Regions from separate parts of the Stenotrophomonas sp. YJH_SMC_101-4 genome, predicted to be linked through region 1. Evidence: riboswitches for the same ligand, from Rfam matches in the RefSeq annotation. Region 1 holds a riboswitch; the other holds the start of a gene.
The links. A riboswitch is a leader RNA that binds a small molecule or an ion and turns the genes downstream of it on or off. The one in region 1 is predicted to bind glycine.

Region 1 (5,582 bases):
TGAAGGCGCGCCGGCAGCTGGAAAAGCTCGGCGTGGAAGTGCTGACCGGTACCCCGGTGAGCGACATCGACAGCCAGGGCTTCAGGCTCGGCGATCAGTTCGTGCCGGCACGCACGGTGGTGTGGGCCGCCGGTGTGGCCGCTTCACCGCTGGCGCGCACGCTGGAGGTGCCGCTGGACCGCGCCGGGCGCGTGCAGGTGCAACCCGACCTCACCCTGTCTGGCCACCCGGAACTGTTCGTGGCTGGCGATCTGGCCGTATTGAACCAGGCCAACGGCAAGCCGGTGCCTGGCGTGGCGCCCGCGGCCAAGCAGATGGGCAAGTACGTGGCCGAGGTGATCCGCGCGCGCCTGCACGGCAAGCCCGAACCCGGCCCGTTCAAGTACGCAGACTTCGGCAACCTGGCCACGATCGGCCGCATGGCTGCGATCGTGCACCTGGGCCGGCTGCAGCTGTCCGGTGTGCTGGCGTGGTGGTTCTGGCTGGCCGCGCACGTGTTCTTCCTGATCGGCTTCCGCAACCGCATCGTGGTGCTGCTGAACTGGGCCGTGGCGTACTGGAGCTACCAGCGCAGCGCGCGCATCATCTTCGGTGATGACCAGGACGACCGGCGACCGAAGCGCTAGGGCCGCACGCATGCTCCTGTAGCGCCGAGCCATGCTCGGCTGCACTTCGCGCGGTTTGCAGAAGCCGAGCATGGGCTCGGCTCTACGGCGCCTTCGGTTTCGGGTACCACAGTGCGTTGACGATTACCCAGCGCTGGTCGAAGCGCCCCATGTGGAAGTAGTCGACAAACCACGGCGTTTCCAGCCGCACCGACGCCGCGTTGCCGGTCACGTCCAGCACCGTGCAGCGGCGGTCCCATTGATCCTTCGGGGTCTTCAACGCGCCCTGCTTCGTCAGCGAGACCAGTTCTTCCTTCGACATACGGCGCAGGCCCAGGCGTTCGTCGGGCGTATCGCCGAGGACCGCGCGCTTGGCCAGGTCCGGATGCAGGGAGCGGGCGACGCGCTGCGGGTCGGCTTCCAGCTGGCCATCGACATAGTCGTGGCAGGTGGCTTCGATGGCCGCGAGGGTGGCCGGGGCGGCGGCGGGGCTTGTGGCTGCGGAAAGAGCGAACAGCAGGGCGATCGTGGACATCCGGGTCTCCAGCTCTGGGCGCGAGGCGATCATCGCACGGGCCGGGTAGCCCATCCACGCGTGGCGTGGATCTACAGGACCGGCGCCTGCAGCCAAGCCAGCTTGCGTTCGCGGGGCTGCTGCTTGAGCTGCCACTCGGCGCGGGAGGCGGCGGCCCGGTCCGGGTATTCGCGCACGGCCAGCACGCGCAGCGGCGGCCGGGCCCGGGTGTAGCGCGCGCCCTTGCCGGCCTGGTGGGCGGCGAAACGCGCCTCCACATCGGTGCTGATGCCGGCGTAATAGCTGCCATCGCGGCATTCGAGCAGGTACAGGAACCACGGGCGGAGGGACGGGGCCATGCCTGGATTATGCCGTGCTGCACTGCAGCGGATATACTGGCGCCCGAATGCAGGAGAGAGGCGCCGCGCTGGTGCCCGCCGAAGGCGCAGGCTCCCATGATCGCTCAGGCCGGTGGGCTGGAATCCCACCAACCATGCATTCGACTCGCCGAGCTGGAGAGAGGTCACCGGGCACGCCCGGGACGATCCGCCGAAGGGGCACGCGGCCCATGCCGCTGAACTCTCAGGCAAAAGGACAGCGGGAGCGGCACCGGTCATCGTCATCCCGTCATTGCGCAGGCAGTGGCGGTAGTCGCGCATGGCCGGCCCCACCGCGCCCGGAGCCTGTCCCATGCTGCTGTCCATCATCTACCTGATTGCCATTTCCGCCGAGGCCATGACCGGCGCACTGTCCGCAGGCCGCCGCCGCATGGACCTGTTCGGCGTGGTCATGATCGCCTGCGTCACCGCCCTCGGCGGCGGATCACTGCGCGACATCCTGCTCGGCCACTATCCGCTGGGCTGGGTGAAGCATCCCGAGTACCTGGGCTTCACCGTATGCGCGGCGCTGATCGCCACCTGGGTCGCACGTTGGATGCACCACTTCCGCCGCACCTTCCTGGTGCTCGACGGCCTGGGCCTGATCGCCTTCACCCTGATCGGATGCTCGATCGCGCGCGAGGCCGGCCATGCCATGCCCATCGTGCTGATTGCCGGCATGCTGACCGGCGCGTTCGGCGGCGTGCTGCGCGACATCCTCTGCAACGAGGTGCCGCTGATCTTCCAGAAAGAGCTGTACGCGATCATCGCGCTGCTGACCGGCGCGGCCTACCTGTTGCTGCTGCACTGGGGCGTGGCCGATGCCACCGCAATCCTGTGCTGCCTCGGCGGCGGCTTCGCGTTGCGCCTGCTGGCGATCCACTACCGCTGGGAAATGCCGAAGTTCGTCTATCACGACGAAGTGCATTGAACGATGGCGTGTTCGCCGGGCATGGCCCGGCGCTACCCTTCGCACCCTGCACCACCCCGGCGATGTACCTGGCGCTGTCGCTCATGCGCAGCGCCAGGCGCATCGCCGGTGCAGATGGGCCGGTCTCCAACTCCGACCGGCCCTGATCGCGGCCGCACCCCCGCAGGCGCTGGCCGCCATCCACACACGTGCCGCACTCAAGCGGCTTCGGACACCTTTACGTCGCGACGGGCACGCACGGCCGCAGCCAGTCGCTCCAGCACCGTCACCGTGGTATCCCAGTCGATGCAGCCATCGGTGATGCTCTGGCCGTAGACCAGCGGCTGGCCTTCCACCAGTTCCTGGCGGCCACCGACCAGATGGCTCTCGATCATCACGCCAACGATGCGCTGTTCGCCGTCTTCCAGCTGAACGGCGATGTCGTCGATCACCTTCGGCTGGTTCTCCGGATTCTTCAGGCTGTTGGCATGGCTGGCGTCGATCATCAGGCGCGCCGGCAGCTTGGCCTTGGCCAGCACCTGGCAGGCCTCGGCAACACTGCCTGCGTCGTAGTTCGGCTGCTTGCCGCCGCGCAGGATCACATGGCAATCCGGGTTGCCGGTGGTCGACACGATGGCGGTGCCGCCCTGCTTGGTGACCGACAGGAAGTGATGCGGATTGGACGCCGCACCCACCGCGTCAGCGGCGATCTTCACGTTGCCATCGGTGCCGTTCTTGAAACCGACCGGGCACGACAGGCCCGACGCCAGCTCGCGATGCACCTGGCTTTCGGTGGTGCGTGCGCCGATCGCGCCCCATGCCACCAGGTCGGCGATGTACTGCGGCGAGATCACGTCGAGGAACTCGACACCGGCCGGCAGGCCCAGCTTGTTGATGTCGCGCAGCAGGCCGCGTGCGATGCGCAGGCCCTTGTCGATCTTGAAGCTGCCATCCAGGTCCGGATCGTTGATCAGGCCCTTCCAGCCCACCGTGGTGCGCGGCTTCTCGAAGTACACGCGCATGACGATTTCCAGTTCGCCGGCCAGCGCGTCACGCAGCGGCTTCAGGCGCTGGGCGTACTCGATGGCGGCCTTCGGGTCGTGGATCGAGCACGGGCCGACCACCACTGCCAGGCGGTCGTCGCGGCCATGCAGGATCTGGTGCAGGGCCGCGCGCGAGGCGCTGACGGTGTCGGAGGCTTCATCGTCACAGGGCAGCATCGCCAGCAGCTGGGCAGGCGGTGTCAGCGGTTCGATGGTGCGGATACGCAGGTCGTCGGTGTGCGGGGGCATTGCGGGAGATCTCCGGAACGTTGGGGGTCCCCAGCGTGGCGGCATGAAAAAAGCCGCCAGGTTCGCTGGCGGCTTTCGGGAATGCGTCTGAAGCTTTCTTCAGGGTGAGCGCAGTCCTTCCTCCGCCAGTGGCTTCGGAAAGTAATACCAGTAAAAGCTGGTGGGGGCTGCGTTCATGGGATCTATTGATAGCACAGCTTTTGCGCAGTGCAAACTGTTTCATCCGCAACTGGGGACGCGGTTCAGCGAGGTGCGCGCCGGCCCGGCCTACGCGGCGGCAACCACGCAAAGTTGCTCATTTGCCATGCACTTCCACGTCCAGCAGCAGGCCCTCATGGATGTCGGCCCAGCGTTCCAGCACGCGATCCAGTTCCTGCCGGGCCTCGTCCAGCTGCTCGGGGTTGAGCAGGGAACGCGCGGTGTAGAGGTCGGAAACCAACCGCCGCAGGGCCGATTCCTGGATGGCCACCGACGGCCCCTCCAGCCCCGGCAACTGCAACGCCGGGCTGTCGCCAAGAGGGCCGAACAGCGTGACCTGGAGCGTGCTCTGCATGATCGACTTCCCTGCGGATGGACATGGGCAATGTCCTGTTTACCGCGTCCGGGTGACAGGCGCATGTGCCACCCATGCCGAGGACCGGGATCTGCCGGCGTCTGCCGCCCCGCTACAAGGCGGCCAGGTCGGCCAAGTGCTGGGCCATGCTGTCCATCGCGCCTACCGCATGGGTGGTGGTGAAGTACTCATGCCAGCCGGTAGCGGCAATGCCAGCCACCAGCGCATCGACCTCCTCGCGGCTCGCGCAGCGCCAGACCGCATAGAACTGTTCATCGCTGCTATGCGGTACGTCCCTGGCAATGCGGCCCATCGCCAGCGGCGTGATGCGGGCTGGATCGAACTGCTGCATGCCGGCGCCAATACGGGCGAAGAAGGCATTCCGCTGCTCGGGCGGCAGTGTGGTCCAGGCCGGCGTGGCGGTATAGAGCTCGATGAAGGTGTGCGACATGGTGGTTCTTCCTTGAGGTTGACGGGGTTGCGGGGTTGTCGGCCAGCATCCGGCACTACCGGAGCGAGCGCAGTGCGCGTTTGCGGATGTAGGCGTTGGCGTCGCTGTGGCGCTCGTGCTGCCAGCGCGTGCACAGCACGCGCAGCCACTTCGGCTGAGTCTTGCCGGCATCATTGAGCCAGTTGCCGACCGAATCCTGCACGTAGCGTTCCGGGTCGTCAGCCAGTGCTTCCAGCATCGGCAATGCATGTTCAGGGTGCTGCTTGAACAGCGCGATATGTGTGGCCCAGACACCGCGCGGACGCAGTGCTTCGCAGGCGAAGCGGCGCAGGTACGGCGAAGTTTCCTGTGTCCACGGTTGCAGGTACTCAAGCGCCTGCATCGGCGCGGCAACGATGTCCGTGCGTAGCGCCAGCCACGCCCATTCGCACACACCGAAGTGTGGATCGTCGGCCAGCGTGCGCATCTGCTGCAGCTTCTCTGCCAACGTCGCGCGGGCATCGCTGCCGATCAGGTAGCAGGCCCACCCGCGCACGGTGTCGGACGCATGGTCCTGCCATTGCACGGGATCGCCCTGCCCCGCCTCACGCAGCAGTTGCGCAGCCAAGGCCATGCGCAGTGTGATGCCCTTGCCTGAAGCATCCTGCATGCGTTGCAGCGCTTCCGGTGCAAGCGCAGGCGCTACCACCTGCAGCAGCGCGGCGAAATCCACTGCCAGGCATTCGGCCAGATGGGTGGCGGCGACGCTGCCAGTGTTGAGGGCATGCAGCCGTTCCGCCGCAATCGCCGGGCTCATGCTGCAGGCTCTCGTCCGGCATCGGTGTGCTGCCAGACCTTATGCAGCAATCGCGACAGGTGCTGCTGTTCTTCCGCGTCCAAC
Region 2 (5,582 bases), on a different contig from region 1:
TAGGTCATCATGATCGCGGCCAGGCGGTCGCTGTACTTCTCGGCGTTGAGGCGGATGTCCTCGACATCGACGTTGCCGTTGGCATCGGTCTTGGTCACCACCACCTTCATGCCGCACATCTGTGCCGAAGCCGGGTTGGTGCCGTGTGCCGAATCCGGGATCAGGCAGATGTCACGGTGATCTTCGCCGCGCGAACGGTGGTAGGCGCGGATCGCCAGCAGGCCGGCGTACTCGCCCTGCGCGCCGGAGTTCGGCTGCAGGCTGACCGCGTCGTAGCCGGTGCATTCGACCAGCATCGCTTCCAGCGTGTCGATCAGTTCCTTGTAGCCCAGCGCCTGGTCGGCCGGCACCAGCGGGTGGATCTGCGAGAACTGCGGCCAGGTCACCGGGATCATCTCGGCGGTGGCGTTGAGCTTCATGGTGCACGAGCCCAGCGGGATCATCGTGCGGTCCATCGCCAGGTCCTTGTCGGCCAGCGAACGCAGGTAGCGCAGCAGTTCGTGCTCGCTGTGGTGGGTGTTGAACACCGGATGGGTCAGGAACGCGGACTGGCGCAGCAGGCCGGCCGGCAGCGCGTCGGCGGTGCTGGCATCCAGCGCGTCGACGTCCAGCGAAGCACCGAACACCGCAGCCACGGCGACGATGTCGGCGCGGGTGGTGGTCTCGTCCAGGCTGATGCCGACCGAGTCGCTGTCGATCGCGCGCAGGTTGTAGCCGGCGGCGCGCGCCTTGGCATGGATCTCATCGGCGTGCACGCCGGTGACATGCAGGGTGTCGAAGAAATCGCCACCAACCTGCACGCCGGCATTGCGCAGCGCTGCGGCCAGGATCGAGGCCAGGCGATGGGTGCGGCGGGCAATGCGGGTGAGGCCTTCCGGGCCGTGGTAAACGGCGTACATCGAGGCCATCACCGCCAGCAGCACCTGCGCGGTACAGATGTTGGAAGTCGCCTTCTCGCGGCGGATGTGCTGCTCGCGGGTCTGCAGGGTCAGGCGGTAGGCCGGGTTGCCCTGGGCATCGACCGAAACACCGATCAGGCGGCCCGGCATCGAGCGCTTGTAGGCGTCACGGCAGGCCATGAAGGCGGCGTGCGGGCCACCGAAGCCGAACGGCACGCCGAAACGCTGGCTGTTGCCGACCACGATGTCCGCGCCCCATTCGCCCGGGGCGGCCAGCAGGGTCAGGGCCAGCAGGTCGGTGGCCACGGCCACCAGGCCGCCGCGTGCGTGCACGGCATCGACCAGCGCCTTGTAGTCGCCCACCTGGCCGAAGGTATCCGGATACTGCAGCAGCAGGCCGAAGGCTTCCGCTTCCAGCGCTTCGGCCGGGGTGCCGACGCGCAGCACGATGCCCATGGGCTCGGCGCGGGTACGCAGCAGTTCCAGCGTCTGCGGATGCACGGCGTCGTGCACGAAGAAGGTGTCCGACTTGGACTTGGCCGAACGCTTGGCCAGGGTCATCGCTTCAGCAGCGGCGGTGGCTTCGTCCAGCAGCGAGGCGTTGGCGATTTCCATGCCGGTCAGGTCGGCGCACAGGGTCTGGAAGTTGATCAGCGCTTCCATGCGGCCCTGCGAGATTTCCGCCTGGTACGGAGTGTAGGCGGTGTACCAGGCCGGGTTTTCCAGGATGTTGCGCAGGATCACGTTCGGCGTGTGGGTGCCGTAGTAGCCCTGGCCGATGAAGCTGCGCAGCACGGTGTTCTTGTCGGCGATCGCACGGATCTTCGCCAGTGCCTGTACTTCGGTCATCGACTCCGGCAGCGCCAGCGGTGCCGGCGACTTGATCTTGGCCGGTACGATGGCATCGGTCATGCCATCCAGCGACGCGTGGCCGACGACATCGAGCATCTGCGCGATCTCGGCGTCGTTGGGGCCGATGTGGCGCTCGACGAACGCGTTGTGGTGCTCGAGCTCACGCAGGGAAGGGGTGTTCTGGGACATGGCGAAGGATCCGTCAGGAAAGGGCACACGCACGGGCACAAGCCGCCTGTCGGCGGTCTGCGGGGCGCCCCTCTGTCCTTTTGCCTGAGAGTTTAAAAGCGCGGAAAACCGCAGCTTCGTGCCCCTTCGGCGCCGGATCGAACCGGTCTCTCCAGAGTTGTGTTACGGGTGGTATCGGGCCTGAGCGATTACGGGCGTTGCGCCTTCGGCAGCGGTGTTCCGCTTCTCCCACCGTGTTGCCCGCCGATTATAGCCCGTTGCGGGCCCGGCCAGCGGCCGCCGGTCGGTGCCGCCGCGCCTGAATGGCCGATGGCCCGGCCGTGCGTTTTGTGCAGTGCTGCATGGCATCAGGCGCAATCCCCACCTATGATGGGCGGATACCCGAATTCATCTGGCGCCGTCCCCGTTGTTGCGGGACCGGCGCCCGCCGTGCGTGCCCCGCATGGCCCTGCCGGACGCTTCCTCCATGACCGCCGCTGTTGCCCCTTCCACCCGCCGCATGGCCCTGCTGCTTGCCGGCCTGGCCATGTTCGGCCCGTTCTCGATCGACACCATCTTCCCTGCGTTCCCGCAGCTGGCCCAGCGCCTGGCGGTGGACGAGGTGGCGGTGCAGCAGACCATCAGCGTGTACCTGCTGTTCTACGGCCTGATGAGCCTGGCGCACGGCCCGCTGTCCGATGCCTGGGGCCGCAAGCGGGTGATCCTGGGCGGCCTGGTGGTGTTCGTCGGCGCCTCGGTCGGCTGCGCGCTGTCCACCGACCTGTCCACGCTGCTGGCGTTCCGCGCGCTGCAGGGCCTGTCGGCGGGTGTCGGCATGATCGTCGGCCGCGCGGTGATCCGCGACCTGTACCACGGCCACGATGCCCAGCGGCTGATGAGCCAGGTGTCGATGCTGTTCGGCATCGCTCCGGCCATCGCACCGATCATCGGTGGCTGGATCCTGCTCAGTGGCGCCGGCTGGCCGCTGATCTTCTGGTTCCTGGTGGTGTTCGGGCTGGTGCTGTTGGCGGCCACCGCGTGCTTCCTGCCGGAAACCCATCCGGTCGAGGCACGGGTGCCGCTGTCGCCGCGCGTGCTGCTGCGTGACTACGTGCGCATCGGCTTCAACCCGCGCTTCCTGCGCCTGGCGCTGGCCGGCAGCATCGGTTTCGGCGGCATCTTCCTGTACATCTCCTCGGCACCGGTGTTCGTGATGCAGCACCTGCACCTGGGCGAGGGCGGTTTCGCCTGGTTGTTCATCCCCACCATCGGCGGCATGACCACCGGCTCGTTCCTGTCCGGGCGCATGGCCGGGCACACCACGCCCACACGCCAGGTCGCCATCGGTTTCAGCCTGTGCGCGCTGTCGGCGCTGCTGAATGTCGGCTACGTGGCGCTGTCGCCGCAGTTCGTGCTGCCGTGGGCGGTGCTGCCGATCTTCCTGGGCGGCATGGGCATGGCCCTGATCTTCCCGATCCTGGCCTTGGCGGTGCTGGACATGTACCCGCACCAGCGCGGCCTGGCCTCGTCGCTGCAGGCCTTCGTGCAGCTGATGATCAGCACCGTGGTGGCCGGCGTGGTGTCGCCGCTGCTCAGTGCCAGCCCGCTGCACCTGGCGCTGGGCCAGGCCGCGTTCTTCGGCGCCGGATTCGTTTTCTGGTACTGGGAACACCAGCGTGAACGCGCGGCGCAGGCAGCCTGCACGGGCCATTGAGCAGCGCGCAGGGGTAGGGCAGGCCGCGATGCCCGTAACGCTTGCGGCGAGGAACGACCGGACTAGGCTGGGGACTCCAGCCAGCCGGTGCGTGGATGCACGACAGCCAGCCGATCCGATGTCGTTGCATGAGGTTCCCCCATGGCTGCGCAGCAGACCTATCGCCTGTTCGAGGTGGCGCTGAAGGAGCGCCGCGTTCTTTCCCCTTCCCTGGACCGCATGGTGTTCACTGGTGCCGACGTGGCGCGGATGAAGACCGAAGGCCCGGACCAGCGCATCAAGGTGTTCTTCCCCTTGCCCGGCCAGGAGGTGCCGCAGGTCCCCAGCGGTGACGACTGGTACCCACGCTACCGGGCCCTGCCGGACGACCAGCGCCCGCCCATGCGCACCTACACCATCCGCCACCTGCGCGCCGAGCAGGGCGAGGTCGACGTTGATTTCGTGCTTCATGGCGAGACCGGGCCGGCCTCGCGCTGGGCCATCCACGCGCGACCGGGCGACCGCGTAGTGCTGCTGGCCCCCGATGCCGACTGTGCCGACAGCAGCGAAGGCTGGGAATGGAAACCGCCGGCGGGAGTCGGCCAGGTGCTGCTGGTGGCGGATGAAACCGCGCTGCCGGCGGTGGCCGGAATTCTTGAGGAACTGGCGGCCATGGTCGACCCACCGCGCACGCTGGCGCTGCTGGAGGTGGCGCAGGCCGGTGATGCGGTGCACCTGAAGGCGCCCTCCAGCGCCGAGCTGGTCTGGCTGCCGCGCGGGCAGGCCGCCTACGGACAGCCGTTGCTGCAGGCGGTCCAGGCGCGGTTGGCAGCGACCTCGAGCGTGGCTGCCGGCGATGCGCTGGAGGAGATCGACGTCGATACGCAGATCCTCTGGGAGCAGGCTGATACCCGCGTGGCCGGTCCGCTGTATGCCTGGGTGGCGGGTGAGGCGGGGGCGGTGATGGCGATCCGCCGCCACCTGGTGCGCGATTGCGGGCTGGACCGCCGCGCGATCACCTTCATGGGCTACTGGCGGCATGGCAAGGTGCTGGACTGACCGGACTGGATCGAGCACGCGTGAAGCAGCGCTGCGGGCGGGGTGCGCTATCCTTGCGCCCCCCTTCGCAGCGGTACCGCACCATGTCCACCAGTTCCAAGACCCGCCGCGACCAGCGCCGTCGCCAGGAAAAGCAGGCCGTCAACAAGGCCGCAGCGCAGGCGTCGCCGGTGGAACCGCATGCCGAACTGCGCGATGCTCAGCGCACCCTGCTGGCCGGTGTCGTGCGCCGCGACGGCGAATGGGTGCTGGGCATGGACGGCCGCATCGCGGGCCACAGCGAGAGCGCTGCGCAGGTGCTGGCGCTGATCATGCAGGCCGGTGAGCTGCACGAGCGCAATGGCACGCCGGTGCGCCTGATGTACTCCGATGCACTGCGCGATGCCGCACAGGCCGAAGCGCAGGAGAAAGGCCAGACCTTCGAGGAATTCAAGGCCGAGCTGGCCGCGGCGATGGCGGCGAAGAAGAACAGCTGATCCGCCGTGGGTAGCGCCGGGCCATGCCCGGCGAGCGCAGCGGTGCGATGAAGAGCCGCCGGGCATGGCCCGGCGCTACCGGAAACATCAGGGGCGGATCCTCGCGGACCCGCCCCTTTTCTCATTTTGCTGCCGGGGCCGCGTTGGCCTGCCAGCCGCACATCTGGCCTTCGTTCTGCTGCTTCAGCCACTCGTTGACCGGGGTGAAGTACTCGATCATCGGGCCGGCATCGAGCTTGTCGGTACCGGTCAGTTCCTTCAGCGTGGCCTGCCACGGCTGGCTGGCACCCTTGCTCAGCATCGCCCAGTACTTCTGGCCGGCTTCCTTGTTGCCGTAGAAGGTGCACTCATGCAGCGGGCCCTTGTAGCCGGACGCGTCGCACAGGCCCTTGTAGAACTGGAACTGCAGGATGCGCGCCAGGAAGTAGCGGGTGT

Region 2: another riboswitch for glycine. It lies ahead of gcvP (aminomethyl-transferring glycine dehydrogenase); the one in region 1 lies ahead of AC5P8D_RS12920 (trimeric intracellular cation channel family protein).

Annotation. Positions count from the first base shown of each region.
Region 1 is NZ_JCAFTP010000003.1:444,642-450,223, reverse strand. It holds gene AC5P8D_RS12935 (NAD(P)/FAD-dependent oxidoreductase) at 1-626, shown strand, start outside; gene AC5P8D_RS12930 (nuclear transport factor 2 family protein) at 709-1,140, opposite strand; gene AC5P8D_RS12925 (GIY-YIG nuclease family protein) at 1,212-1,478, opposite strand; glycine riboswitch at 1,519-1,608, shown strand; glycine riboswitch at 1,622-1,725, shown strand; gene AC5P8D_RS12920 (trimeric intracellular cation channel family protein) at 1,810-2,427, shown strand; gene AC5P8D_RS12915 (3-deoxy-7-phosphoheptulonate synthase) at 2,625-3,698, opposite strand; gene AC5P8D_RS12910 (hypothetical protein) at 3,994-4,251, opposite strand; gene AC5P8D_RS12905 (DUF6616 family protein) at 4,364-4,702, opposite strand; gene AC5P8D_RS12900 (DNA alkylation repair protein) at 4,758-5,498, opposite strand; gene AC5P8D_RS12895 (MarR family winged helix-turn-helix transcriptional regulator) at 5,495-5,582, opposite strand, start outside.
Region 2 is NZ_JCAFTP010000004.1:386,696-392,277, forward strand. It holds gene gcvP (aminomethyl-transferring glycine dehydrogenase) at 1-1,940, opposite strand, end outside; glycine riboswitch at 2,003-2,105, opposite strand; gene AC5P8D_RS16010 (multidrug effflux MFS transporter) at 2,407-3,633, shown strand; gene AC5P8D_RS16015 (siderophore-interacting protein) at 3,775-4,671, shown strand; gene AC5P8D_RS16020 (hypothetical protein) at 4,755-5,147, shown strand; gene AC5P8D_RS16025 (M2 family metallopeptidase) at 5,269-5,582, opposite strand, start outside.